Regions from separate parts of the Bacillus sp. GW823-FHT06B01 genome, predicted to be linked through region 2. Evidence: riboswitches for the same ligand, from Rfam matches in the RefSeq annotation. Region 2 holds a riboswitch; each other region holds the start of a gene.

Region 1 (7,501 bases), on a different contig from region 2:
AAAAAATATATACGAGCCATTTTTTCATATATTCAATTTATTTTTTGGAGGGAGAACTGTTCAACTACTATATTAAAGGGGTTTTGTTGGTGGAACAGTTTTCAAATTCGTTATCGATTACATTGCTTGGTAGTGCTGGTGGAGCAGCAAAAGCAGTTTTAGCAATTTTAAATCAAGCGATAGTAAATGAAAAAGACCCGATTTATGAAGCGATAAAGAATGTTACATTTCATTTGGTTGATATAAAACAAAAAGATAGGACTTATTATGATGAGTTGTTTCCAAATTTGAAAGATCAATTGTTTTTATATGAAATCGACCTTCAAGATGTAGTGAAATTCAAGCAACATTTGAAAGAAAAAAGTACGGGTGTTGTTATTGATGTTTCGGGTGCAGATACGATCAGAGTCTTAAGCTGTTGTAATGAACTTGGAATTTTTTATATTAATTCAGCTTTGGAAAATGAGGCAGTAGATCAGGACGATAGTTTAATCGGCTTTCAGCTTACGGAAAGATATACGAGGTTTGAGAAGGAGAAAGAGAAATTTACAAATACAAAAGCAATTATAGGCTCAGGTATGAATCCAGGTGTTGTTCAATGGATGGTCGTTGAACTTATGAAGGAACGTCCACAGGAAAAGCCAAGAGCATGCTATATAGTAGAACATGATACGTCATTTTTGAATGGTACAGCACTGATAAAGCCTCATACACTTTATGCTTCATGGGCAGTAGAGCGATTTCTAGATGAAGCAATATGGAGTTATCCGATGTATATGAGTCATCATCGTCCCCTTTATTTTTATGAAGATGTATATGCTTCAGAGTATAAAGTAAAGTTAGGAGAGAAAGAGTTTTATGGTTGTTTAATGCCACATGAGGAAGTTTTAATTTTAGGAAAAAACTTTAACATGGAAGTGGGTTTTCTCTACCGAATTAATGAGTATACGACCAATGTAATTAGACAGAACTTAGATCGAGTAGAAGATTTATGGAATTGGAATCGTAAAGTATTTAATCCAGCGGAAGAAGAAATCGCCGGGGAGGATCTGGTTGGTGTGCTACTCGTTTATGAAAATAGCGAGACGTATATGTACAATGTAATGAATAGTAGCCAAGTTTTTCATAAATATAAAACGAATGCAACTTACTTTCAAGTAGGGTGCGGGATTTATGCAGGCTTGTGCAGTTTGCTTTTAGACCACTTTGGACAAGGTGCTTACTATGTCGAGGAATTATTATTAAATACAGAAAGTAAGTACGGCGACTATCTAAATTTATATATGAATAATTTTATAATAGGACATAATAATTTTTCGGATGGTCTGCTACATGATAGGGTAAGGTGGATATAAGTTATAGCGAAAAGGAAGGGGAGGTCTCCTTCCTTTTCGTATGATAAGGTTGTATATTGCCCTGAAAGCAATTTCATACTTAGAATTTAAGGAGGTAACACGTAGAGTTTTTGTATGGATCATGAGGAATATTTATATGAACAAATTTAAAAGCTTGATACAGGAAATCCTTTTATATGTTGTACAACTAATGGAAAGTTATGCAGCGCAATATAGAGTGAGATTTCATTTGCAAGTAGATGGAAATCTACCTGTTATAAATAATGATGATAAAAAATTAAAACAAGTGTTATTAAAAATGGAATGGAATCAATGCCAGAAGGTGGAGATATTCATATTCGTGCATATCAAAAAACTGAAAGGCATTTGTGTATTCCTGTTGAAGATCAAGGCTTTGGTATAGAGAAGGAAAAGCTAGAGAAGATTGGAAATGCTTTTTACACAACAAAGGAGAATGGTACGGGACTTGGGTTAATGATTACATATAAAATTATTGAGGAACATCAAGGAAGTATCGCGATTCAAAGTAGCATGGGAATAGGGACGAAAGTAGAATTTTTTTACCGACAGCATAATGTGCTAGAGAAAAATATTTTTCAGAAAAGTGTTCTTGTTGTGTAAATATAAACATTTTATAAAATGTTTCAAGAAGGGTTTTTTTTATAAAATACTTCGTTTATAATGGAGGAAAATATCGACATGAGATTTGTTATTCATGTAACGGTTCGGTAGTGTTAGAGAAAGAAGGGGTGCACGCGCATCCTTTTTTCTATGCAGATATTATGAAAGAGGTGGTATGATGGAATTAACATTAAATTCGACTGTATGTTTACACACGATTCAATTTCGAAAAGAGCAAAAGAATTATATTGTAAAAGATACAATTACAGGAGAAAAATATGAAATGCCGCCACTTTGGATTGATGCATTGGCAATGATGCGTGACGGTTTTTTATTGGGGGAAATTGAGGAGAAATTAAAAGAAGAGTATCCAGAAGAAGAAATAAATATGTTAGCATTTACGAGGCAACTGTTAGAGCTAGAGCTTGTCGGAATGGTAGATGGGGAAGAAATAGCTTGTACAAAGAAGAAAGAGAAAGATTATTTAGCTTGGTTACGTCCTCGTGTTGAGCAATTCTTTCTTAGTTTAAATAAAAAAAATAGAAGCAAAGGTCAATGATGATCTTTGCTTTTTTGTATAGTTTGTTTAAAAAATTACAGCGAATGCTCTTGCAAAAGCACCGTCGCTATCTTTAATTTTTAAAGGTGCCGCTGAGAAAAAGAAACGTTTCGTGTGAATGGCATCTAAGTTTGTTAAGTTTTCAATTAAATAAATATTATTCCCAAGTAGTATGTGATGAATTGGTGATGTTTCTGTCGTTACTTCATCAGGAGAAATGAAATCTAGGCCGACCGATTTTACTTTTAATTGAACTAATTCCTCAGCTAATTCTTCAGAAAGATAAAAAGCTTCTTGCTCATACGCCTCTGTATTCCATTTAGTAGATAGATTGGAATGGAAAATAACAATATCTCCTTCTTTTATGTCAGCGTTGTGTAATACTTCTTTAGGTAGTTTTCGTTCTTGTACATGAGTTACATCAATAAGAACAGCTTCGCCTACAAATTGATCTAGGGGTAATTGATCAATAGTCGTTGCGCCTGAAATGAAATGAGCAGGAGCATCACAATGCGTGCCAACATGAACGACAGAATGAAAGTCTGTAACTTGATAGCCTGTCTCTTCAACGCTTGTAATGGCTCCTAAATTGATTTTTGGTGTTCCAGGGAATTGGGACATATTGTTTTCAAATGTTTGTGATAGGTCAATTACTTTCATTTTAAATACCTCCAATATATGTTTTGAAATAAAAAAACTCACCTTTCATAATCAAGAAAGATGAGTTTTGTACACAATAGTTACGTTTTATCTTTCAAAATGCAATGCATTTTGCAGGAATTAGCACCTATTCAGTTTGTATAAACTGAGGTTGCTGGGCGTCAAAGGGCCGGTCCCTCTGCCTCTCTTGATAAAGACATATTAAGTTTTCATTTCTGAATATTCACTACCTTTAAATTGTAATTCATTTCCTTTTTTCGTGCAATACAAAATAGGTATTCACCCAAATAAAGTTGCTCGCATATTGTAGCTTATGTAAATAGAATGCTGCGAAGGAGTGAGTGCAGTGACAGGGAATGTATTGAATTATTACGCTGGTGGAAATACAGCTAGAGGATTTCATAATTTATACGATGAGAATTTAAAAGGGCTAAACAGGTTATTTATTTTAAAGGGTGGTCCTGGGACCGGGAAATCTTCTTTAATCAAAGCAATAGGTCGCGAGTGGGTTGAAAAAGGATATGATATTGAATTTTTACACTGCTCTTCTGATAATAAATCGGTTGATGGTGTAATTATCCCGAAGTTAAAAGTAGGAATTGTTGATGGAACATCACCGCATGTTATTGAGCCGAAAATGCCAGGAGTTGTGGAAGAGTATATTAATTTAGGGGTTGCTTGGGACTCAGATAAATTAAGAAAGCAGAAGGTGGAAATTGAACGATTTGTTTCAGAAGCAAGCAAGGCTTTTCAAACTGCTTACGCTTGTTTTAACGAGGCACTAGTTATACATGACGAGTGGGAGAAAATATATATTAATAATATTGATTTTAATAAAGCAAATGAACTAACCGATCAGCTGATTCAGAAGTTATTTACAGATAAAGGCGGGAAACAATCGCTTGTGAAACATCGGTTTTTAGGGGCAGCTACACCGAAAGGAGCAGTTGATTTTGTTCCTAATTTAACAGAGGGATTACCACATCGTTATTTTATAAAAGGACGCCCAGGATCTGGGAAATCAACAATGCTTAAAAAATTAGCTAAGGCAGCAGAAGAAAAAGGATTTGAAGTTGAAGTATATCATTGTGGATTTGATCCAAATAGTCTTGATATGGTTATCGTAAGAGAATTAGGGTTTGCAATTTTTGATAGCACCGCACCACATGAATATTTTCCGAGCCGCGAAGGTGATGAAATTATAGATATGTATGCCTTGATTGTGACACCAGGGACAGATGAGAAGTATGCGACAGAAATTCGTGACGTGTCGATTCAATATAAAGCAAAAATGAATGAGGCGATGTCTTTCTTAGCGAAAGCGAAATCAGTTCGTGATAAATTAGAACGAATATATATTGCTGCTATGGATTTTTCAAAAGTAGATGCATATAAAGAGGAGATTCGAAAAGAGTTTGAACGAATTGCGGTTAGTGTAACAGAAAAGAACAAGTAAAAAATAAAGGATTTTGGTAGGCTGTCGGGAATTTTCTGACAGCTATTTTAGTATGTAGTAAAATTAGGAGTATATTTGTCGAATTTCCAAGGAAATAATCAAAAAATGGAGAGGGTATGAAATGAGAGAGAAAATTAGAGTGGAGTTAGCAAGAATTGAACAAGAGAATGATGTGAAAATTTTATTTGCAGTGGAATCAGGGAGTCGTGCTTGGGGATTTCCATCGAAAGATAGTGATTATGATGTTAGATTTGTTTATATGCATCCGGTAGAGTGGTATTTATCAATTCATGATAAACGAGATGTAATTGAGTATCCGATTAGTGATGATTTAGATATAAGCGGGTGGGATATTAAAAAGGCGTTACAGTTATTCGCAAAGTCAAACCCAGCTTTACTCGAATGGATTCGATCACCGATTTTCTATTCGAAAAACTCTCATTTTCCAGAACAGCTTCAGCAAATGAGTGATAAGCACTTTGATCCGAAAGCAACGATATATCATTACTTACATATGGCTTCAAAAAATTATCGTGAATTTTTGCAAGGTGAGAACGTAAAATTGAAAAAATACTTTTATGTATTGCGTCCTATTTTAGCTTGTAAGTGGCTAGAGGAGAAAACAACTTTACCACCTGTAGAATTCGGTCGATTGATTACAGAATTATCGTTAGAACGTAGCGTATTAGATGAAATTGAACAGTTGTTAATAAAGAAAAAGGCAGGTACTGAATTAGATGTTGGATTAAAAATTGAGGTGTTGAATCAATTTTTAGAAGAACAAATTCATTACTATCAGCAATATGTAAAAGGAATTGAAAAGGGATCAGGAATTGATATTGAGAGTTTAAATACATTGTTTCGAGATATGTTGTTTGAAGTATATGAAAAAGAGCACAAGTGAGTTTGTGCTCTTTTTTTATTTTGTAGGAATAAAGAAAACAGATATAGCTGCAAGAAGACCCGCGAATGAGAATAAGTAAAAATTCCATGCTAAGTCATATTGCATTGTCATAATAATACCGACAAGAATAGGACCAGCAATCGCACCAACTCGGCCAAGTCCAAGTCCCCAGCCTAAGGAGGTAGCTCGGATATGGGATGGGAAGTATTGTGTTACATATGCATTTAATATTTGAGTAATACCGACTGATCCAATTCCAGCAAGGCCGATTAAAAGATAAATGATTGTAACAGATGGTTTAATTGTTAATAGTCCAATACATATAGCTGCCATAAGATAGGAGATGCTAATAACAAATTTAGCCCCTATACGATCCGCGATTGCTCCAGCAAATAATGCACCGATAGCGGCAGTAACATTTAGCATAAGTAAAAATGATAGACTAGATCCAAGAGGGTATCCTGCTTGGCGCATCATCTGCGGTAACCAAGTGTTTAAACCGTATATTAAAAACATTCCCATTATATAAGTAATCCAAAAAAGCAGCGTCGCTTTTATGTACTCTTTTGAGAATAACGTAAGAAATCCATTTTTCTTTCGTATATTAGGTGGGGCTTGATGAGTTTCCTCTTTTGCATTGAATTCAATTTGAAAACGATTAAGGATTTGTTCCACTTCTTCTTGTCGATTACGTGATAACAAAAATTGAATGGATTCAGGTAAATAACGAATGATGAAAGGAATGAGGAGTAGTGGAATCATTCCGATGCCAAACATAATTCTCCATCCGCAATCTTCTAACATAAACATAGACAAAATAGCACCTAACACGATACCTAAAGGATAGCCAGTAAACATAAGAGCATAAATAAAAGATTGTCGCTTTTTTGGTGAATATTCAACAGTAAGTGCTGAAGCTGTTGGGATAACACCGCCTAATCCGATTCCTCCGATAAATCGAGATAAACCAAATAGTTCAGAGGAAGGGGCAAGTGCAGCAAGGCCCATTGTGATGGAGAAAAGTGCTAAACAGCATATAAGCGTCCATTTTCGTCCAATTAGATCTGTAATGGTTCCAACTAGAATAGCACCAATAAACATCCCAAATAAAGCATAGCTAGCAATTGTACCAGCGTGTGCTGGTGAAAGTGCCCAGCTTTTGTCTTCTAGGAGCTTTGGCAGAACGGCACCGTAAATACCTAAATCATATCCATCAGCTAGAATGGCTAGCCAACAAATAAAAACAACAAGTTTTGTAATAGAGCTTGAAAAGATAGTTTTTGTAGATTCTAGATGAGGTGGAGCTGAAGTTTGCATAGTATTCCCTCCTTTTATTTATAGATAAATATATTATTTTATTTGATGTTAATATTTCCCTTCTTATGTCGGAGTTTATCTGAAAAGGTTTTATAACAAATAAAGAAGTTCAACAGGAATCCTGTTGAACTTCTTTATTTGTTTACTCATGATCAACTCGTTTTAACGGTTGATCTGCTGGACCTTCCATAACATCTCCCTCAATTGAAAAGCGGGAACCATGGCAAGGGCAGTCCCAAGTACAATCACCATTATTCCATTCAACTTCGCAGCCGAGATGTGTACAAGTTGTATCGACAATATGTAATTTCCCATCTTTGTCCTTATAAGCACCTGCTCGTTTCCCATTAACATGTACGACAGATCCTTCACCAACTTCGAGATCTTCTGGCTTACGTAATGTGGTTTCAATCTTTCCTTCAATTAAATGTTTCGCAACATCAATGTTCTGGGAGAGGAATGTTTTTATATCTGGATTTGCATGGAAGCGTGATGGTGCATACAGTTCCTTATAGGGATTGTGGACTTTTAGAATGGAGTCCTTCAGTAAATGAGCGGCAGCAGTTCCAGTTGTCATTCCCCATTTACGATATCCAGTTGCAACAAATATATTTGGATTTCTTTCGTTA
Region 2 (7,501 bases):
TGCTGCATTAGTTTTAGTAGCAGGGCATTCGCTTGCTAGTTCTTTTTATGGTAACGGAATTGGACTTATTACATCAATATGCTGGGGGCTTTATCCTGTTTTAGCAGGTCCATTAATTAAAAAATATTCAGCACTACGTGTTACCGCATGGTCAGCATTAGTTGGCGCGATTCCGCTTTTATTGTTAAGTGGACCACATGTATTTATAATGCCATTTCACATTACACATGGAATGACACTATTCGCTTTACTATATTCCATTTTCTTTGTAACAGTATTTGGTTTAGTGATGTGGTATGTTGGTATTCAAAAAATTGGCGCGTCACATACGATGGTATATATGTATATAACGCCACTTGTAGCTGTTTTATTTGCAGCTATATGGGCAAATGAATATGTATCATTTCAACAAATAATCGGTGGAATTATTATTTTCTTCGGTCTATGGTTTGTGAAATCGGAGAAAGTGAAAATTCATTCTACTGCGGGGGAACCTATATCAAAATAGGAAAACAGATCACCTATGATCTGCTTTCCTATTTTTTTATTTTTGGTAAGAAGACGAGAAATAAGATAGCAGTAATAAGTGGAATTAAGTTTAAAAATGGAATACGGAAGAGTGTGATAAGAATAATACCTGGAAGAAGAACACCGAGGACAGCGTAGAAAATACTATGATTTTTCGTGTACCAATACAATGAAAGTCCAATAAGTGCAGGGATAATGAGGTGAATGAGAGCCATTAAAAAATAAATCATTAGACGCCCCCTTTATTTGTGTACTTATTACATCATATCCGTATGTTCATAGATTGATATCACTTTTTTCATAAATGGACGAAAAATGTTTGGAAAAACGTCACAAATTATGAGGATATGATGTTTGAAATCTTGTATAATATTATTTCCTGAAAACATTCAAACAACATAAACATAATGTTTATGTTGTTTTTAATTTGAGTGAAATGAATTTTAAGTAGTATGAACTCGAAAGAAATGAGTTATACAGCTTTTGTTGGATAGATAAAAATTACTGAAGAGGAGAACAGCATGATTAGTATGTCATTAAGATCATTTAAAATTCAATCGTATTATTTACTAGGTTTTCTTTTGCTAGGATGGATGTTAACACCGTTTTCAGCTCATTTTCTAGGTGCTGGAATTGGACTTATCGTAAGTATGTATTGTGTTTGGCTTTTAGGGAGACGAATTGAGAAGCTTGGAGATAGTATCGTAAAGAAAACGAAAGCACCGACGCTCGGTATGTTTAATCGTTTTGCAGCTGCCATTTTGGGCGCTGTTATTATGTACGAAATTGAGCACCACATGGTTATGTGGGCATTTGCAGTAGGGATTCTGGGTGGTTATTTCTTAATCGTTGTGAATTTAGGCTACTATAGTATGAAAGATGAGGAAGAATTAACAAAAGGCTAAAAAGATAAAAAGCCTCTTTTTAGATGGAATAGAGGATCCGGCGAGGGGGAGTTACAATAGGAAGCATAATTTTGCATAAAATACAGGTTTCGGCTTCCTATAAGCTAACATGAAATCACGTATTAGTATGACTCTTATGTTCTTTAAAAAAGGTGGATATAATACAACAAATTATTCCGGTAATTAGAATAATATATTTTATCGTTTCATTTGTATGCTCAAATAAATTAACGTTAAGCGTCACAAGTCCCCAAAACATTTGGATCGCTCCATAACTGAATAAAATTTTTCCTGTACGAGAAAAATTTTTCATAGCCCTCATCCTTTCCTGTATATGTAAATTGTATCATAAAAAACTCAAAACGAATGATTATAAAATGAATTTTCAGCAAAATTAGGATGTTGGTATGTAATTTTATGAACTAAGTCATAGATGGAGAGATAAGATATAGAAAGAAGCTTACGTTAAAAACGTAAGCTTCTTTTTTATGTAAGTGTGTATAACCGTTAAGCCGCATTGGGTTTTGTCGGTGAGTACACGGAACTTTACGGTTACACGACACTTATTCATATGAGTAAAAGGGGTATTCCAACAGAAAGTTTGTACTTAAGCGATTGGACCGCCTAAGTTAATAATATCTTCAGAAACGCTGTCGAACTTTTTGAAGTTCTCTTTGAATTCGCTCGCAAGCTCGATTGCTTTCTCTTTATAAGCAGCTTTATCAGCCCAAGTTTGTTCAGGCATTAACACTTCGTCAGGTACACCTGGTACGTGAAGTGGAACTTCAAGACCGAAGATGTCATGTTTAGCTGTTTCAGTTTTCGCAAGTTCGCCGCTTAATGCTGCTTGAATCATTGCACGAGTGTAACCTAAGTTCATACGTTTACCAATGCCGTATTCGCCACCAGTCCAGCCAGTGTTTACTAAGAATACTTTCGCATCGTGTTTCTCGATTTTTTCACCAAGCATTTCAGCATAGCGAGATGCATCAAGTGGTAAGAATGGTGAACCGAAGCAAGTTGAGAATGTTGCTTGCGGAGATGTAACGCCGCGCTCTGTTCCTGCTAGTTTACTAGTGTAGCCACTTAAGAAATGGTACATAGCTTGTTCTTTTGATAACTTACTGATTGGAGGCAATACGCCAGATGCATCAGCCGTTAAGAAAATGATTGTATTTGGGTGTCCAGCAACACTTGGCAGTACGATATTGTCAATCGCATGCATAGGGTATGCAGCACGAGTATTTTCTGTTAAAGTAGTATCGTTATAGTCTGCGATACGCGTTTGGTTATTAATGATAACGTTTTCTAAAACAGATCCAAATTTGATTGCATCGAAAATTTGTGGTTCTTTCTCGTGAGAAAGGTTTACACATTTTGCGTAGCAACCGCCTTCAATATTGAATACACCGTTATCAGACCAACCATGCTCATCATCACCGATTAATTTACGGTGTGGATCAGCAGATAATGTTGTTTTACCTGTTCCAGATAAACCGAAGAATAGTGCTACGTCGCCTTCTTCACCTACGTTTGCAGAGCAGTGCATAGAAAGAATATCTTGTTCAGGTAGTAAGAAGTTCATAATAGAGAAGATTGATTTTTTCATTTCTCCAGCGTATTCTGTACCACCAATTAGTACGATACGTTTTTCGAATGAAACCATAATGAATGCTTCAGAGTTTGTACCGTCAACAGCTGGATCAGCTTTGAAATTCGGTGCAGAAACAATTGTGAACTCTGATTCATGAGTTGTTAATTCTTCTTCAGTTGGACGAATGAATAATTGATGTACAAATAAATTGTGCCATGCATATTCGTTAATAACTTGAATTGGTAGGCGGTAATTGCGGTCAGCGCCTGCAAATCCATTGAAGATGAATAACTCTTCTTTTTCTTTTAAGTATTCTAAAACTTTAGTGTATAATTTATTAAAATGTTCTTCAGAAATCGGTTGATTCACTGCTCCCCAAGCAATTTTGTCAGCAACCGATGCTTCTTTCACAATAAATTTATCTTTAGGAGAACGTCCTGTATATTTTCCTGTTGAAGCAGAAACGGCACCAGTAGAAGTTAATTTCCCTTCATTTCGCATTAATACTTTTTCCACTAATTGCGGAACACTTAGTTGAATCTGTGCATTGCTTCCGTTCAATAATTCGTGTAAACCAATTTGGACATTCACAGTACTCATATTTATATACCATCCTTTTCATTTAATGAAATATTTCTCGTAATCCCCAACAATAGTATAACACAATTATATAAATAATGTATACTATTTATTTCTTTTTGTTTGTGTGAATGTATTATTTCCTTATTAATATTTCATTCCAGGCGTATTGAGAAAAACTTTCAGGAAAATGTGAATATTAATTGACAAATGAATATCATTTCTTTAGTATAGGTTGGGACGGATACTCTCTTATCCCGAGCTGGCGGAGGGACAGGCCCGATGAAGCCCAGCAACCTCACTTGTAGTGGTAAATACAGGTGAATAGGTGCTAAAACCTGTGCGAGGCTAACGGTCTCGAACGATAAGAGCAAAGGGCAAAAAGCAGTATGCAAGTAGCAAATTAAACCTTTCCTCTATGCAAAGTAGGAAAGGTTTTTCTGTATGCTTGTGTGGGAGAATAAATGTATGTCGCAGTTTGTGGCAAATTAAGGATGAGTTCCGTACAATATATACAATTACTGTAGGGAGGTTTACCACATGACAAAAAAACGTCATCTGTTCACATCTGAGTCTGTAACTGAAGGACATCCAGATAAAATTTGTGACCAAATTTCTGATTCAATTTTAGATGCGATCTTATCAAAGGACGCAAATGCACGTGTAGCTTGTGAAACAACTGTAACAACTGGTTTAGTATTGGTAGCGGGGGAAATTACGACTTCTACTTACGTAGATATTCCAAAAATCGTTCGTGAAACAATTCAAGGCATTGGTTACACACGCGCAAAATACGGATTCGATGCAGAAACTTGTGCAGTTTTAACATCTATCGATGAGCAATCTGCTGACATCGCTATGGGTGTTGACCAAGCGCTAGAAGCACGCGAAGGTCTAATGACTGACGCTGAGATTGAGGCAATTGGTGCGGGAGACCAAGGTTTAATGTTTGGCTTCGCATGTAATGAAACACAAGAATTAATGCCACTTCCAATCTCGCTTGCTCACAAATTAGCTCGCCGTTTAACTGAAGTACGTAAAGATGACACATTATCATACTTACGTCCGGATGGAAAAACGCAAGTTACAGTTGAGTATGATGAAAATGGTAAACCTGTACGTGTAGATACAATCGTAATTTCTACACAGCATCATCCAGATGTTACATGGGAAGAAATCGATCGCGATTTAAAAGAGCATGTAATTAAAGCTGTAGTTCCAGCAGAATTAATGGATGGAGAAACGAAATTCTTCATTAACCCAACTGGCCGCTTCGTAATTGGTGGACCACAAGGTGATGCTGGTTTAACAGGACGTAAAATCATCGTTGATACTTACGGTGGATACGCTCGCCACGGTGGCGGTGCATTCTCTGGTAAAGATGCAACGAAAGTTGACCGTTCTGCAGCATATGCAGCTCGTTATGTTGCGAAAAACATCGTAGCAGCTGGTCTTGCTGACAAAGCAGAAGTACAACTTGCATACGCAATTGGTGTAGCACAACCAGTATCAATTTCAGTTGATACATTCGGGACTGGTAAAGTATCTGAAGACGTACTAGTAGAACTAGTTCGTAACAACTTCGATCTTCGCCCAGCTGGTATTATTAAAATGCTAGACTTACGTCGCCCAATTTATAAACAAACAGCAGCTTACGGCCACTTCGGACGTACTGATGTAGACCTAACATGGGAACGTACAGACAAAGCTGCAGCTTTAAAAGAGCAAGCTGGTCTATAATATATGAAAAAAAGCTTTGCGCCGTGAGCGCAAAGCTTTTTTTATTTTGTTTTACTTACAATTTGAATGCATGAGTTACAATACACTTCGCCGTCTAGCTCAATATACTTTTTCATATTCGTCATGCCACTTGCCGGAAAAGGCATATGAATCCATGCCTTTTCATACGTTTGTATTTCTTTTTCACATGATTTGCAAAGGATTGGTTTCTTCTGGAACATATGTAATCAACCTTTCATGTGGCGTGCTTTACCTGCGCAAAAGGCACTGCTTAGTAAAAATAGTGTTGCGAATATAATGCTTACTAATGTAGCGTATGGAATTGCGCCTTTTAGAGAAAATCCGACAGTAATGGAAGCGATGAATAAGAGGATGAATGTTGTTGTTAGTTTTTTATAAAGTTCCATAGTAAGTAGACCTCCTTATTTAAAGGTAGAACGTTTAAAAATAAAATCTACTATCTAGGCAAGTGCAAGAGGAATTAATGTGCTAGTCAAATAGTAACGAATACCACCATCAGGCATAATTACATATAATTTTAAAAAGTTAATATCGAACCCGTAAGCGATACATTGAAAAAGGGATAATATAATTAGGAATGGTATAATGGGTACGGACCGTTTCATATTTTGAATCATGTAAAGCTCCTTTATATGGATAAACATACTTATATTGTATCATGTTGAATTCTTCGCTTCATACATAATTTTACAATAAAATGAAAGGAAAGATGAAAAATGAGTGTTAATGAACATAAAAAACAAGCACCAAAAGAAGTGCGTTGTAAGATTGTGACGATTTCCGATACACGTACAAAAGAGACAGATAAGAGCGGACAACTATTACATGAATTGTTAAAAGAGGCAGGGCATACAGTGACCTCTTATGAAATTGTAAAAGATGATAAAGAAAGTATTCAGCAAGCAGTGTTAGCTGGTTATCATAGAGAAGATGTTGATGTCGTGTTAACAAATGGCGGAACTGGTATTACGAAGCGTGATGTGACGATTGAAGCAGTATCAGCGTTATTACATAAAGAAATTGTCGGGTTTGGTGAGTTGTTCCGCATGATTAGCTATTTAGAAGATATCGGAAGCAGCGCAATGTTAAGTAGAGCGATTGGTGGTACAATTGGGCGCAAAGTAGTTTTCTCGATGCCAGGATCGAGCGGAGCAGTTCGCCTTGCGATGAATAAATTGATTTTACCGGAATTAGGTCATATTACATTTGAGCTGCATCGCCAATGAGTAAGTATGCTGGAATTGTATTAGCAGGCGGTATATCGAGTCGATTCGGTGAGCCGAAAGCGTTAGCAATTTGGAAGGGAACTACTTTTGTTGAGCATATTGTGAAAGTGATGGGAAATACTTTGCAAGACATTGTAGTAATTAGCCATACTGATATAAAAGAGCGAGTAGAGCAACTCGTACAAGTTCCTGTTATAGAAGATATTCCGCATTATAAAGGAAATGGACCACTTGCCGGCATTGTATCAGGTATGGAATATATAGAAGCAGATTGGTACGCTATTATGCCTTGCGATGCGCCAAATGTTTCGCGCGAATGGTTTACCATTTTGCTAGAGCAAACGAGTAATGAATATGATGCGGTTGTACCTATTATTAATGGAAGAAAACAACCGTTACTTGCAGCGTATCATAACCGTATGAAAGAAAAGATTTATGCTTTGCTTCAGGAAGAAAAAAGAAGTGTGGGCCAGCTTTTATTACAATGTAATGTAAAGTATGTTGCTGGAGAAGATGTACAAGCGAATGCGGATTGGTTTATAAATGTGAATACGAAAGAAGAATATGTGCAGGCTCAAAAAAACCTTTCAAATGAATGAAAGGTTTTTTGATATACAGAAATTGGGGAACAATTACTGTATAAAGGTATGTGAGTAAGTTGATTTTAAGGGGAATTCTTAAAATCAATATACAGTTAGTTAAAACACTGTATAACCATATATTAATTTTTATGGGTTTTTATTACAAGTCTGTTTAGTTATGTTTATTTTTGATATAATGAATATAGAAATAAAACAATATTTAACCTTATGTATCATTTATGAAACTAAAATTTATAATTGTGTAATAAACTCCCTTCGTCTAGTTGAAGGGAGTTCTTCTGTTTAAGCGAGTAATTCGGATGCGGT
Region 3 (7,501 bases), on a different contig from region 2:
TGTGTTTATTCACTTACCGGAAGTACAGCACCTTTATATTCTTTATTAATAAAGTCTTGAATTTCTTTTGAATGCAATACTTCTACTAATTCTTTAATTTCTTTTTTCTTCTCGTTACCTTTACGAACTGCAATAATATTTGCATACGGAGAGTCTGATCCTTCAATCGCAATTGCATCCTTTGCTGGATTTAATTTCGCATCAATTGCATAGTTTGAATTAATGAATAAAGCATCACCTTCATTATTTTCATACAGCTTTGGTGACAATCCAGGCTCTACATCTGTTTTAAACTTTAAGTTTTTCGGATTTTCTACAACATCTTTTACTGTCGCTTTAACAACATCTACACCGTCTTTTAATTTAATAACGCCGCCTTTTTGTAACAATGCGAGCATACGGCCACGCTCCGCTACGTTATTACTCATAATAACTGTTCCGCCATCTGGCAATTCTTTTAAACTTTTATATTTCTTAGAATAAATGCCCATTGGCTCTAAATGGATTTTTCCTGCGTTTACAATTTTATATCCCTTTTCTTGAATTTCTTTATCTAAGTAAGGAATGTGTTGGAAGTAGTTCGCATCAATTTCCTTATCCGCTAACGCTTTATTCGGCAAAACATAATCCTGGAACTTTTTAATCTCTAATTTAATGCCCTTTTTCTCTAGTATCGGCTGTGCCTTTTCTAAAATAACAGCGTGCGGCACGTTAGAAGCTCCCACAACAAGCTTATTCTCTTCTTTCCCTCCGCAAGCAGCTAATGTAAATACAGACAGTGCTGTAACAACTGACAGTAGAATCTTTTTCATATGATGTCCCCTTCTCCCCTATAGTTATGTAGTTATAAAAAAGGGCCGGCATACACCAGCCCTTTTCAGCAATTATTCTTTTACAGGAACAACCGCTCCTTTATATTCTTTATTAATAAAGTCTTCAATTTCTTTAGAATGCAATACTTCTACAAGCTCTTTAATCGCTTTTTTATCTTTATCACCTTTGCGAACCACTAATACGTTTGCGTACGGAGAATCATCGCCTTCAATTGCAATTGCATCTTTTTCTGGATTTAATTTCGCATCAATTGCATAGTTCGAGTTAATTAAAACAGCGTCGCCTTCTTTATTGTTATACACTTGTGGTAATAAACCAGGCTCAATATCCGTTTTAAACTTTAAGTTTTTCGGATTATCTGCAATATCTTTTGGAGTTGCACTAACTGGATCTACTCCGTCTTTAATTTTTAAAATGCCTTCTTTTTGTAAAATTGCTAAACCACGTCCATGGTCAGTAACGGAATTACTCATAATAATTGTCGCCCCGTCCGGAAGTTCTTTTAAGCTCTTATATTTTTGAGAGTATACACCAATTGGCTCTAAATGAATTTTCCCTGCTATTTCAAAATCATATTTTTTATCTTTAATTTCTTTTTCTAAATATGGAATGTGCTGGAAGTAGTTTGCATCTAAATCCTTATCCGCTAACGATTTATTTGGTAATACGTAGTCTTGGAATTTTTTAATTTCTAATTCAATTCCTTTTTTCTCTAATAAAGGTTTAGCCTTTTCTAAAATTTCAGCGTGCGGTACGTTAGAAGCCCCCACAACTAGTTTTGTTTCATCTTTATCTTTCCCGCCACAAGCAGCTAACCCAAAAATTGAAGTTGAAATAAGTGCTGTAAGTAATAATTTTTTCATTTGAAACATCCTCCCGTTTTTTATTATCGTTTATCTATTCGAGTCGTTAAACTATCACCAATCCACTGAATGAAAAATACAACTAGTAATACACAAATTGTCGCAACGATTGTTACATCGTTATTTCCTCGCTGGAATCCTTCTAAATAAGCAAGTGTTCCAAGGCCACCAGCACCAACAACTCCCGCCATCGCTGTATAGCCTACTAAAGCAATTGTCGTAACAGTAATACCAGATACTAATGCTGGTAACGATTCTGGAATTAACACTTTCAAAATAATTGTGCTTGTTTTTGCTCCCATTGCTTTCGAAGCTTCAATTACACCTTTATCAATTTCACGAAGCGCAATTTCAACCATTCTCGCGTAAAATGGTGCCGCTCCAATAATTAAAGCTGGAAGTGCTGCACTCGCTCCAAGAATTGTTCCAAGCAGAATCTTTGTGAATGGGATTAATAAAATGATTAAAATGATGAACGGTATCGAGCGGAAAATGTTTACGAACGCTCCAATCCCCGTGTTAACCGCTTTGTTTTCCCATAAATTATCTTTCGCTGTCATAAAGAGTAACAATCCTAAAATTAGTCCTAATACAAATGTGGCAAGAGCTGCGATTGCCGTCATATATAACGTTTCACCAGTTGCTTCTAACATTTGATTCCAATCAACATTTGCGATTAACTTATCCATGTGCAATCACCTCCAGCTCTACTTGATCTTGATGTATTCCCTCTATTGCTTGCTGAATCGCTGTTTCCTCACCATTTAAATGAACAACTAAACTACCGTAAGAGCCGTTATTTGTTTGGGCGATGTTTCCTTGCAAAATGCTAACTTCTATATCACTGCGTTGCATTAATCTTTGAAGTACTGGTCTTTCTACAGCTTCACCGATAAACTGCAAACGAACTACTTTACCATCTGGATACTTTTCAATTAAACTTTCAATCGTTTCATTTGTATCTTCAGAATCCGTTAACTGCTGTACAAATCGCTTTGTAATGTCTTTCTGCGGATTGCGGAATACATCAAGTACTGGACCCGTTTCTACAATCTTCCCTTTCTCCATTACCGCCACTCGATTACAAATCTTTCGAATCACGTGCATCTCGTGTGTAATGAGTACAATTGTTAAACCGAGACGCTTATTAATATCTAATAATAAATCTAAAATTTGATCTGTCGTTTCTGGATCAAGAGCTGACGTTGCTTCATCACATAAAAGCACTTGCGGGTTGTTAGCTAACGCTCTTGCAATCCCAACACGTTGCTTTTGTCCTCCGCTTAACTGAGATGGATACGCGTCCCCTCTTCCTTCTAATCCAACAAGATGAATTAACTCGTCGACGCGTTTTCTTCTCTTCGCCTTATCGACACCTGCAATTTCAAGTGGGAACTCGATATTTTCGCGTACAGTTCGTGACCAAAGTAAATTGAAGTGCTGAAAAATCATTCCAATTTCTTGCCTTGCCTTACGAAGTTCACTCCCTGTAATTGCTGAAATCACACGATTTGCAATTGTAATTTGGCCAGAAGTTGGTTTCTCTAACTGATTGAATAATCTGATTAAAGAACTTTTCCCAGCGCCACTATATCCGATAACACCAAATATTTCACCTTTGTCTATTTTTAAATTGGCATTATCTACAGCAGTGACATCACCGCTTTTTGCTTTATATATTTTCTTTACATTTTCTAACAAGATCATGATGTTCACCCCTTTTTTTGTTTAAAAAGCGTAAGCGGCTCGTTTAGAACAAGAGGACGCCCGAATCCCTGACGTAGAGGCGCTTTTTGCCTCATAGGAAGGGATGAAACGACCGACTGTTCTAGCCGCTGAAGCTAGATTTTTGGTCGACTCCGCAATTTTTTATGTTTAATGCGTGTAGTCCACCGTTATCACTACTTTTATTATTTGAATGTCCTCCACATTCAAACAATAAAAAAACCTTTCCGCTTTAGAGAAGCAGAAAGGTTTATATGCGTATATAACAACATTATCCCTCTCTCTCATCTCTCAAAGCATTTGCTTTGCAGGAATTGGCACCATTTCAACATAAGTTGACGGTTGCCGGGCTTCACAGGGCACAGTCCCTCCACCTCTCTTGATAAGAGAAATCAGATTACATTTTCGTCTGATTTGTAATTTATGAAATTGTCTATATTTTATGAATTGAATTGTATCAATATCCATACGCCATGTCAACAGAAATTTTCGTAAAAAAAGAAACTTCAGACTTTTAAGCACCCACTGACATCGGTTTACATATATGAAACATCGATTCGACTAATAGCATCGTTCGATACGTTCCTGAATATTGTACACGTCCATCGTTCATTAATGTTTGCAATCGTACATTTCCGTTCACCAATTGTTTTACATCTTCCTCATCTACACAAACGATTTGCTCCGTTCCTCTTTCCTCATGTAGCAGCTCTATATAATCTCTTGAAATTTGTAACGAACAACTTTCATCTCCAAAGCGGAAATTAACAGTTTTTTCTCCTTGTCTTAAAAGCGGCTCTAAATGATATTGACCATTAGCGTAATTTACAAATGATTGCAGCAAAGAATATAATTTCACCCTAAATCACATCCTTCATATCACTTTCTATTACACATACCATTCCCTCTCACTAAAGAGCAATCCTGTTACTTTCGCTCGACAAATACTGTAACCACCCTGCATCTCGACATATTTCCCGAGAAATATGTCGAGGCGGCAAAAACTTTGCCGCCTACTTTAATTCCGTATATAAATATTCAACCGAATGAAATGCATATATCTTCTTCATGAGTGTCCCATTTTCAAAAACAAGTAAACACGGTACACTTTCGATTCCATACTCTTTCGCTAAATGCGGAGCATAATTTAAATCTAACATTCCAATTTTCAAGTCTTCAATTGTCATCTCAACAACTGTTAACATCTTTTTTGCTAATTGGCATGTTCCACACATTGGAGTATATACATATAACACTGTTTTTTCTTCGTTCTCTATTAGGGCTGTAGCTTCGGCTCCTGTCCAATCAATCACTTCTATCATTCCTTACCGTAAATATTCTGTATAAACGTCAATGTCAGCTCCCCATAATACATTTGCTAAGTGTGAAGATGGCGCAGTTGCCACTTCTCGGTACGAGCGATCAATGTAAATATGCTCTGCTTGCGGAAATTCTTTTCGAAATTGCTTCCTTAACTTTTCTCCAGCATCATCAGCATCCACTAGTACATACACTTCCTTATCAAAAAACTGATCAATGAGCTCATCCATTTTCGATAAACCAATTGTACCATTTGTACAAACAATTTCCACCGGTTCACGAATAATAGATTCAATCTTTCTTCTATCTGATTTACCTTCTACAATAATGACTTTTTCTACATAAATCATATGTCATCACCCGATCACCATATACTATACAACCTTTAACTTAGTATATAGTATATTCGTTATTTTCATGTTGTTTCCTGTTTATTTTTGCAAAAGAAAAGCAGAAGCGGCTTGCTTAGAACAAGAGGGCATTGGAGCTTCTGACGTAAAGGCGCTTTTTGCCTTGCAGGAAGCAGCGAAGCCACCGAGCAATCTAGCCGCTGGAGCTGGATCACAAAGAAAAGCGCAAGCGGCTCGTTCAGATTGTGAGGGGGATGGAGCTTCTGACGTAAAGGCGCTTTTTGCCTTGTAGGAAGAAGCGAAGCCACCGAACAATCTAGCCGCTGGAGCTGAACAATAAAAAATTAAACGAAATCGTTTTTTCAAAAAACACTCTCCTACACGATAATTAGTATATGATTCTACGTTCATTATTTTACACAAAATAAAAAAGGACAGCACAAAGGCTGTCCTTTAGTCGACTATAATTAGTCTTGGTTTGTCATTTCTGCATATTTTTCTGCAGTTAATAACTTCTCAACTTGGCTTGCATCAGAAAGTTCAACTTTAACCATCCATGCACCCTCGTATGGAGATTCGTTAACAAGTTCTGGTTGGTCACTTAATTCTTCGTTTACTGCTACAACTTTACCACTTACAGGTGCGTATAACTCAGAAACTGTTTTAACAGATTCTACGCTTCCGAATGGCTCGTCAGCTTCGATTGTTGCACCTACTTCAGGAAGTTCAACGAATACGATATCGCCTAGCTCACCTTGTGCAAAGTGAGTAATACCGATAACAACTTCATTACCTTCAGTTTTTACCCATTCGTGTTCTTCAGAGTAACGTAAATTATTTGGAATGCTCATGACTGTACCTCCAGTGAATGTATTAATTATGTAAAAATACCTTATTGGTACTTTTTCCACACACTTTCAAACTGCTCTTCGTTAAAACCAAGTGTTACATTCGTTCCATTTGTTACGATTGGACGTTTAATCAACATGCCATCAGATGCTAAAAGTTCGTACATTTCGTCTTCACTTGCATCCTTTAACTTATCTTTCAGACCAAGTTCGCGGTAACGCATTCCACTTGTATTAAAGAATTTTTTTAATGGTAATTCACTTTTTTCATGTAAATTACGTAAATCTTCTTTTGACGGTGGATTTTCAACAATATGAATCATCTCATATGCTACATCGTTTGCCTCAAACCATTTCTTTGCTTTTTGACATGTGCCACACTTTGGATATGAATAAAATGTTACTGTCATAAATTCACCTACTTTTTTACTAACCTTTACCTTTATCATATAGAAAACGTTTTATTATTTCAAACGATTATTCGCTAAACTTTTACTTATTTCGTGATAAATTTTAATAATCCTGCGAATTTTCCTTATTTTCCCGCCATTTGTTAAGAAAAAAATAAATATATAATTTTTTTAGATTTTTCTCTCATTCTGTACCGAACGTATATATTAAACAAGCGTTTGATTAATTTCTTATTTTTCGTTGTTAACCTTTGAACTGCATTGATCCTTTCTTACCGAACATACATCTTAAACAAACGTTTGATTAATTTCCTATTTCCCTTTGTTCACCCTTGAGCTGCATCGATTTCTTCCTACCGAACATACATCTTAAACAAACGTTTATTTAACCATTTCAGCCTATAGTCACAAAACCTGGAAACAATCTAAATGACAAAAGCTTACAGATAAAAGGAACTAACGATTTTGACCGTAGTAGTGAGCCCGCAAGAAAGTTATTAAACCTATCATCAATAAAGCCAAAGTAACTGCTCCTGAGAATATGAAATTCAAATTACTGACTGAAATATAAAAAGAAGTACCCTTGATTAGAGACAGAGGTAATTCTTTTTTTATCATGAATCTAAAGGTAAACGTATCCTTTATTAAAGTAGAAATGTATACTTTTCTACTTTTTCGTAGTTTATTCAAAATCTTTGCGGAACCGCCACTAGCTCATTTACATAATTATCGTTAGGTGAAGTTAATTATATTTTTCTACGCACTAAATAAAAAGCTAAGGAACCCATAATAATAGGTGCAACTAAACTAGAAGAATATGCACTAGTAATAGTAAAAAGAGAGAGTATAAATATATAGATAAGAGCTAGTCCAATAAATACAGGAATTCCAAATCGAAACTTCCTACATTGTTTTATGTTCCTGTATAACATTTCTCCAATTAGGCAAGCTATAAGATCTAATATGCTACCAAATATAATGAGAATTACCATGAATCCTAATATGTTAGGTAAATCATTCTCGTAAGAATAACTAGGATCAGAAATATACGGTATCAAGAACCATATGATAATAAAAGTAAGCAGGCTTGCAGCATAACTAATTAAAAATTTCCCCAACGTAATCATCCTCATAATTTTCTAATATTATCT
Region 4 (7,501 bases), on a different contig from region 2:
AAACGGGTTACCGTAGGTCACTTTAACATTCGAAAATTGATTATTTAACTTTTCCAATTCAAACGGTATATCTTTTTTCACATGACCTGCCGCTAATAAAAAAACTGGAATAACAATAATCTCTGTAGCACCACGCTTCACACATGTACGGAACCCTTCATTAATCGTTGGGCTCGCTAACTCTAAAAAACAAACTTCTTGAATACTTGCCTCTACACGGTTCATGCATGACGTAATAAATGCAACCGCTTCTTCTTTAGCTGCTTTCAAACGACTTCCATGGCATATATATAAGACGGCTTTCATTTTATAACACTCCACTTACTTGATAGGTACTTTCTGTCTGTTTCTCAAACCAATGGATTTTTTCTCGAAAACGGACCACTTCTCCAATTACAATCATGCTCGGATTTTGAATTTGTTCTTTTTTTGCAACATCCACAATTGTTCCTAACGTCCCTACAACTGTGCGCTGCATTGATGTCGTTCCCCGTTCAATAATAGCAGCAGGTGTACTTTTGTCTTTTCCATGCTTCATCAGTTGTTCACATATGTAGGGTAAATTGCTAACCCCCATATATACAGCTAAAGTCTCTACACCTTTCGCTAAATTTTCCCACTTCACTTCTTCTTCAGCACCTTCTTTCCTATGCCCTGTCACAATAGCAAAACTTGCACTTGCATCACGATGTGTCACTGGGATGCCAGCATAAGCAGGAGCAGCTATCCCAGCTGAAATACCAGGAACGATTTCAAATGGTACACCTTGCTTTGCTAACGCTTCAGCTTCTTCTCCTCCTCTACCAAATACAAATGGATCGCCGCCCTTAAGCCTCGTTACAACTTTTCCTTTTTTCGCATATTTAATAAGAAACGTGTTAATCGTCTCTTGCTTCATCGTGTGATAATTTGGTAGTTTTCCGCAATAAATTAAATCCGCTTCAGGCTTTGCATGGGAAAGTAACTCTTTATTCACGAGACGGTCGTATAAAATAACATCTGCCTTCTCAATACATTTCAACCCTTTCACAGTAATTAAATCTGGATCACCAGGACCTGCACCAACGATATAAACCTTCCCCATCATCTCTCCTCATTTCTACTATTAAAGTGAAACTTCCATCCTTATATACGAATGGAAGTTTTCATTATTTCGTATTACCTTTTTCCTACTCATGAATAACAAATGCTGCACCTTTTCGAATCTTCTTTTTTTCAAATAGAGAAATCTCCTTTACTTCTGGTAACGGTAAAAAATGCTTTTCAAGCTCTATCTCCGCGAGCTTAAATGCCTGTTCTTCACTTTGAGCAACAACAACAATCGGAACAATACTATTTACTAACACAGCTTCAAATCGATATAAATCCATATTGTCCCTCCTAAGACGCTATTACTTCTTCTAGCACGTTATTTAACGCTATTTGTAATGTCTCTACACCAACACGGCCGACAAAATCATAAAACGTTTCAACTGGTAATTTATTCTCTTTGAAATAGCTTATAAATGATGCAAGTACATCAGGTAGATCCTCACCATCTATTTTCCCTTTTAACTTTTGGTTATAAGCACCGCCATCTAACAGCGTTCCACCTACGTATATTTCAAATGCTTCAACAATTCCTTTTTCCTTCGTTTTCATTTTCACCCCTTGCAATCCAATGTCAGCAATTTGACGTTGCCCACATGAATTCGGGCATCCTACCATATGAATACGAACTGGAACATCGAGCGCAATTTGTGTATCTAAGTACTCTGCGATTTTGCGTAATCTTTCTTTCGTTTCTACTAAAGCAAGATTGCAATACTCAATACCGGTACAGGAAACCGCATGACCAATAAATGATTTAGGACTTGCTGATATGGCTTTAAATAACGGCTCATTTAGTAAACCTGTTACATTTTCTGGCGGAACATTCGGAATAATGAAATTTTGCGAATTACATGTACGAATCTGTCCATTTCCATACTGCTTAGCAATTCTTGCAATCTCAAACATTTCTTCTGCATGTAGACGTCCTACCGGCACATTAAAACCTACATATTTTAGTCCATCTTGTTTTTGATCTTGAACACCATAAAAGTATCCCGCATTCCATCCTTTGAGAGCACTTTCTCCTTTACTTTGCAATGGTCCTATATACTCTATTAGTTTCTCTTTAAATTTCTCTGCTCCCCAGTCTGCAACTAGAAATTTCAAACGGGCTAAATGACGTTTTTCACGGTATCCAAAATCACGGAATATCGTAGCAATCGCAATTGCTACCGCCTTCACTTCTTCTGGTAAAACGAATACATCTAATTCATCAGCTAAATATGGACGGGCTGATAATCCACCGCCTACTTTTATATGAAAACCAACTTTTTTCTCACCATCTATCTCTTTCGTTGCAGGTGTAAATGCAACACAGTTAATCTCTGCGTTTGCTGAATTATAAATGTTAGAACTAATAGACATTTTAAATTTACGCGGTAAGTTAGAAAACTCTTCATTATGTTGGAAATAATCATATACCTCTTTCACAATACCCGTTGTATCAAACAGTTCATTTGCATCAATACCAGCAAGTGGATTCCCTGTAATATTACGCGTTATATCACCACACGCCCCCGCTGAAGATAACCCAACTCTTGCTAATCTTTTGAAAATATCTGGAATTTGATGAATTTCTAACCAATGAAACTGAATCGCCTGTCTTGTCGTAATATCTATTACGTCACGCCCATAATCCTCAGCGATAGAAGCAAGCACTTCTGCCTGTGCATTCGTAATAATCCCTGAAGGTATATTTACACGCATCATAAAATATCCAGCTTCTTTCGGTCTTTGTAAATATAACCCTGCCCATTTGAATGCGTCCCACTCTTCTTTCGGAATAGATTCGAAGCCATTTTCTGCATAGTAAGGAATATCATTAAAGATTTCCAGTCCATCTTTTTTCAATTTATTTTTCTCAGTCTGATTTAATTTTTCATTGTTAGCCCATACTTTTTCATAACTCATTTTTTATCCCCCTATATAAAACTACGCTCTTGTAAGTACTTCACGATTTGTTCTGCACATTCTTCAATAGAATACTTGTGCGTTTCTACAATTAACTCTACTTTCTCTGGCTCCTCATACGGTGAATCAACACCAGTAAACTCTTTAATATCACCCTGTCTTGCCTTTTTGTATAATCCTTTTGGATCACGTTTTTCACACTCTTCAATTGGACATTTTACAAACACTTCTATAAACTCATCTGCTGCTAATAGATCTCTAACTTGTTTTCGGTCTACTCGAAACGGTGAAATAAACGCTGTAAGAACAACAGTACCTTGATCTACAAATAGCTTCGCCACTTCACCAATCCGTCTTATATTTTCCATACGATCACTTTCAGAAAAACCTAAGTCTTTATTTAAACCGTGGCGTACATTATCTCCATCTAATACATAGTTTCCAATATTCTTTTCAAATAGTTTACGAGCAACCGCGTTCGCCACCGTAGATTTACCTGAAGCTGATAGACCAGTAAACCAAACTACAAAACTATGATGCCCATTTCTTACTCTTCTCTCATCTTTTGAAACAGATGCTGTATGCCAAGTAATATTCGTATCCATGTCATTCTCTCCCTATTCTGTTACTACTTCTTTTTTCAAACCTTTAATTAGCACTTCCACTACTTCTTTACGACTAAATGTACTCGGCGGAACCTCACCGTTTCTTAATAGTTCTCTTACTTTCGTACCTGATAAAATGACATGATCCTCTTTTCCGTGTGGGCATGTTTTCGTCGAAGCCATCGCTTCACACTTCGTGCAGTAAAAACTATGTTCAAAAAATAATGGTGTAATCCCTAATTCTTCCACTGTAAAGTTTGTAAAAATTTCTTGTGCTTCATAAGTCCCGTAATAATCTCCTACTCCTGCATGATCACGCCCTACGATAAAGTGGGTGCATCCAAAATTCTTTCTGACTATTGCATGGAATATCGCTTCCCTCGGTCCTGCGTAACGCATTGCTGCAGGAAATACACCTAAAAAGACACGATCTTTCGGATAATAGTTTTGAAGTAATACTTCATAGCTTTCCATCCTTACATCAGCAGGAATATCGTCCGACTTCGTTTCCCCAACGAGTGGATTTAAAAAGAGACCATCTACAATTTCAAGGGCAGATTTTTGAATGTATTCATGGGCACGATGTACCGGATTTCTCGTTTGAAATCCAACCACTGTTTTCCAACCACGTTTTTTAAATGCTTCTCTCGTTTCAATTGGATCTAAATGATAAGAAGGAAACGGATTATTTTCAAAGCGTTTTGTAAGAATAATAGCTCCCCCGACATAAACGTTCGGTCGTTCATATAATTTTTTCACTCCTGGATGAACCTCATCCGTCGTTTTATACACAAGTAACGCTTCTTTTTCCTTGTCAGGCACAAAAATATCTTCTATTTGAATGACACCATATACATTTTCAGCATTAACAAGTTTTACTTCCTCTCCAGCTTTTAAACTCTCTGCTACTTCTTCTGTTACTGGTAATGTAATCGGTATACTCCATATGCTCCCGTTTGCTAAGCGAAGCGTTTCTACGACCGAATCATAATCTTTCTTTCCTAAAAAACCAGTAAGTGGGCTATATCCCCCTGTCGCTAATAGCTCTAAATCACTTAACGCAATGTTGTCTAGTTCAATTTCTTTTTCGATTTGTGATACGTCGTAAGTCTCGTCTATACGATTTATTAATTCGTTTCTTGTACTCATTTTCTATTTCCTCTCTTAGCTTTATTTTCAAATTCATCTTATTGGTAATGAAGACCACATTCTGTTTTCACTTTCCCAGACCACCTACCATCTCTCGAATCGCCACCCTCACCTACAGGTAACGTACACTTCTCACACCCAATACTTGGATATCCAACATCATGCAGCGGGTTATACGGTAAGCTATGTTTGTATACATATCGCCACACTTCTTTCCACGTCCAATGAATGAGTGGACAAACTTTAATAGATTGAAAGCGATGATCTTGATTTATAAACTTTGTATGCTTACGTGTTTCTGATTGTTCCCTCCTTAAGCCCGATATCCACGCTTTTTCCGCTGCCAATGATTTTTCTAACGGTAAAATTTTTCTAATTTTACAACAAAGATTCGGATTACTTTCCCATAATTTCTCACCATGCAACTTCGCTTGTTCATCAAGCGTAAGTTCCGGCTGTTTTTCTATAATATTTAATGAAGGAAATCGTTTACGCACTTTTTGAATTAATTCATACGTTTCTTGAAAATGAACATTCGTATCTAAAAATACAACTTTAGCAGATGGATTTACTTGGTTTATAAGATGCAGCAATACCATCCCTTCCACTCCGAAGCTACATGCGTATACAATTTCATTTTTATATTCTTTATAAGCCCAACTTAATACAGATAGCGCGCCTTTCGTTTCATCTTCTTCTGAAAATGAAACATTATTTTCTTCCCACGTTTCATACGTCAACATGTTCTTTCCCCCTGTAAAAGCAAAAAGACGGTTTTAACCTAATATAATAGGTTAAAACCGCCTCTAGTTTTTCTAGTCAGCGCTTTTTACTTTAAACGTACCTTTTCACTTTTCTCTAATTGAATGACTTTCCCATCTTGCACAACAATTGTAATTGAACCATATTTCATATCAGCAAGCATCGCTTGAATTTTCTCAGATACTTCCTCAAAATGTTCCCGTACGCTCACGCGAACAGCCCCCCTTTTTATTCATAAAAAAAATCTTTCCCATTTCGAAAAGACTGTTCGGTAATATATTTTACCTTATCTTTCAAAATGGATTCCATTTTGCTGGATTTAGCACCTTGCTTTCTATAAGCAGGTTGCCGAGCTTCTTCGGGCCAGTTCCCTCCGCTTCTCTTGATAAGCTTTGTATTTGTATTTTATCACAATTCTGATTTTTTTCAATCCTAGTTTTCCGATATATTTTAATTATTTTATTTTATAAAAAAGGAATTGCCCATCCGAACAACTCCTTTTTCCCATTCACACAAGTTCTTTAATACGTATGCGATCGTTCCCAATAATATTTTCATATGTTTCACGCTCTACAACAATTTGTGATGTGCCGCCTTTCGCGAAGACGACAGCTGGTCTACGAATCCGATTATAATTATTCGCCATCGAGTATCCATATGCCCCTGTACAAGAAATTGCTAATAAATCGGCTGAAGCAACTTTCGGTAGAGTGATATCCCAAATTAACATATCTCCACTCTCACAGCACTTCCCAGCAATCGAGACAAGTTCCTCATTCTCATCATTCCCTCGATTCGCTAACATCGCTTCATAACGAGCGTTATATAAAGCAGGTCTTAAATTATCAGTCATCCCACCATCCACTGATACATATTTCCGAATACCAGGAATGTCTTTCACAGATCCGACTGTATAAATTGTCGTTCCAGCATCCCCTACAATACTACGGCCTGGTTCAACCCATATTTCTGGCAGGGGATAATTACATACTGTAAATTGTTCCCTCACAGCACTTGTTACAGCTCGCACATATGTCTCAAGAGTTAATGGTGTATCTGACTCTGTGTAGCGTATTCCGAATCCTCCGCCTACATTTAGCACTTTTACTACATAGTTTGTTCGCTCTCTCACTTCTTCTAAAAATTGACGAAGAACTTCAATCGCTCGCACAAAGCCGGCCGTTTCAAATATTTGTGATCCGATATGTGAATGAATTCCTAACACATTATAATTTGATTTTTGTAAAGCAATCTCAATTACTTGCATCGCTTGACCATTTGACACGCCAAATCCAAATTTCGAATCATCTTGGCCTGTTGTAATATATTCATGTGTGTGCGCCTCTACTCCGGGCGTTACACGAATTAATATGTTCACAAATTTCCCATGTTGCACTGCTAAATCATGCAAAATTTCTAATTCTAAGAAATTATCTACGACAAAACAACCAATATTCGCCTGAAGAGCCATCACAATTTCTTCTTCTGTTTTATTATTGCCGTGAAAATGAATGCGTGATGCCGGAAATCCTGCTTGCAGCGCAGTATATAATTCTCCTCCAGAAACAACATCTAATGACATATTCTCTTCACGAGCCACTCGGCACATCTCCATGCACAAGAACGCCTTGCTTGCATATGCTACTTGATAAGAGAAACCACTTTCTTTAAACGCACGATGAAACGCGCGGCACTTTCCTCGAATAGACTCTTCATCGTATACATAAAGTGGTGTTCCGTATTGTTTTGCTAGCTGCGTCGTATCGCACCCTCCAATTTCTAAGTGTCCTTGCCCATTGATTCGGCTTGTGCCGTGTAAATACATTTGAATTCCTCCCTTATTTCCTCTAAAACTCATAACCCCAATCTTCTATTCATTGCAGCACGCTTTTAGATAGACAAAAAACGCGCGGAACAATGTTCACACGCGTTTCTTATTAGGAAAAATATATATTGAAAAAATAAACGAGTTGTTATCTCCT

The links. Region 2 has a riboswitch for S-adenosylmethionine ahead of metK (methionine adenosyltransferase). Riboswitches for the same ligand answer to the same signal wherever they lie in the genome.
Region 1: it holds a riboswitch for S-adenosylmethionine, as region 2 does, so the genes downstream of both, AC1Q8N_RS25110 (cyclase family protein) here and metK (methionine adenosyltransferase) in region 2, are expected to answer to the same signal.
Region 3: it holds a riboswitch for S-adenosylmethionine, as region 2 does, so the genes downstream of both, AC1Q8N_RS21020 (methionine ABC transporter ATP-binding protein) here and metK (methionine adenosyltransferase) in region 2, are expected to answer to the same signal.
Region 4: it holds a riboswitch for S-adenosylmethionine, as region 2 does, so the genes downstream of both, AC1Q8N_RS16470 (YezD family protein) here and metK (methionine adenosyltransferase) in region 2, are expected to answer to the same signal.

What each region holds. Positions count from the first base shown of each region.
Region 1 covers NZ_JBXAHR010000007.1:75,714-83,214, forward strand. Annotated here, with positions in the region: gene AC1Q8N_RS25095 (S-adenosylmethionine decarboxylase related protein) at 90-1,355, shown strand; partial or broken gene AC1Q8N_RS25100 (ATP-binding protein) at 1,513-1,976, shown strand; gene AC1Q8N_RS25105 (hypothetical protein) at 2,155-2,535, shown strand; gene AC1Q8N_RS25110 (cyclase family protein) at 2,563-3,195, opposite strand; SAM riboswitch class I at 3,280-3,392, opposite strand; gene AC1Q8N_RS25115 (PRK06851 family protein) at 3,542-4,651, shown strand; gene AC1Q8N_RS25120 (nucleotidyltransferase domain-containing protein) at 4,773-5,555, shown strand; gene AC1Q8N_RS25125 (MFS transporter) at 5,571-6,872, opposite strand; gene AC1Q8N_RS25130 (FAD-dependent oxidoreductase) at 7,015-7,501, opposite strand, start outside.
Region 2 covers NZ_JBXAHR010000002.1:112,161-119,661, forward strand. Annotated here, with positions in the region: gene AC1Q8N_RS07515 (DMT family transporter) at 1-508, shown strand, start outside; gene AC1Q8N_RS07520 (hypothetical protein) at 537-758, opposite strand; gene AC1Q8N_RS07525 (ATP synthase subunit I) at 1,050-1,433, shown strand; gene AC1Q8N_RS07530 (hypothetical protein) at 1,549-1,746, opposite strand; gene pckA (phosphoenolpyruvate carboxykinase (ATP)) at 2,041-3,627, opposite strand; SAM riboswitch class I at 3,856-3,977, shown strand; gene metK (methionine adenosyltransferase) at 4,147-5,346, shown strand; gene AC1Q8N_RS07545 (hypothetical protein) at 5,388-5,567, opposite strand; gene AC1Q8N_RS07550 (hypothetical protein) at 5,574-5,753, opposite strand; gene AC1Q8N_RS07555 (hypothetical protein) at 5,808-5,984, opposite strand; gene AC1Q8N_RS07560 (MogA/MoaB family molybdenum cofactor biosynthesis protein) at 6,084-6,593, shown strand; gene AC1Q8N_RS07565 (molybdenum cofactor guanylyltransferase) at 6,590-7,192, shown strand; gene AC1Q8N_RS07570 (glycosyltransferase family 4 protein) at 7,478-7,501, opposite strand, start outside.
Region 3 covers NZ_JBXAHR010000004.1:492,241-499,741, reverse strand. Annotated here, with positions in the region: gene metQ (methionine ABC transporter substrate-binding lipoprotein MetQ) at 6-812, opposite strand; gene metQ (methionine ABC transporter substrate-binding lipoprotein MetQ) at 885-1,697, opposite strand; gene AC1Q8N_RS21025 (methionine ABC transporter permease) at 1,721-2,386, opposite strand; gene AC1Q8N_RS21020 (methionine ABC transporter ATP-binding protein) at 2,379-3,404, opposite strand; SAM riboswitch class I at 3,704-3,811, opposite strand; gene AC1Q8N_RS21015 (hypothetical protein) at 3,937-4,281, opposite strand; gene AC1Q8N_RS21010 (thioredoxin family protein) at 4,436-4,744, opposite strand; gene AC1Q8N_RS21005 (toprim domain-containing protein) at 4,748-5,092, opposite strand; gene AC1Q8N_RS21000 (hypothetical protein) at 5,160-5,384, shown strand; gene gcvH (glycine cleavage system protein GcvH) at 5,560-5,943, opposite strand; gene AC1Q8N_RS20990 (arsenate reductase family protein) at 5,985-6,350, opposite strand; gene AC1Q8N_RS20985 (hypothetical protein) at 7,097-7,483, opposite strand.
Region 4 covers NZ_JBXAHR010000003.1:627,781-635,281, reverse strand. Annotated here, with positions in the region: gene AC1Q8N_RS16505 (sirohydrochlorin chelatase) at 1-306, opposite strand, end outside; gene cobA (uroporphyrinogen-III C-methyltransferase) at 308-1,084, opposite strand; gene AC1Q8N_RS16495 (DUF3906 family protein) at 1,170-1,370, opposite strand; gene AC1Q8N_RS16490 (nitrite/sulfite reductase) at 1,381-3,003, opposite strand; gene cysC (adenylyl-sulfate kinase) at 3,015-3,608, opposite strand; gene sat (sulfate adenylyltransferase) at 3,621-4,757, opposite strand; gene AC1Q8N_RS16475 (phosphoadenylyl-sulfate reductase) at 4,796-5,500, opposite strand; gene AC1Q8N_RS16470 (YezD family protein) at 5,587-5,730, opposite strand; SAM riboswitch class I at 5,803-5,911, opposite strand; gene lysA (diaminopimelate decarboxylase) at 6,028-7,344, opposite strand.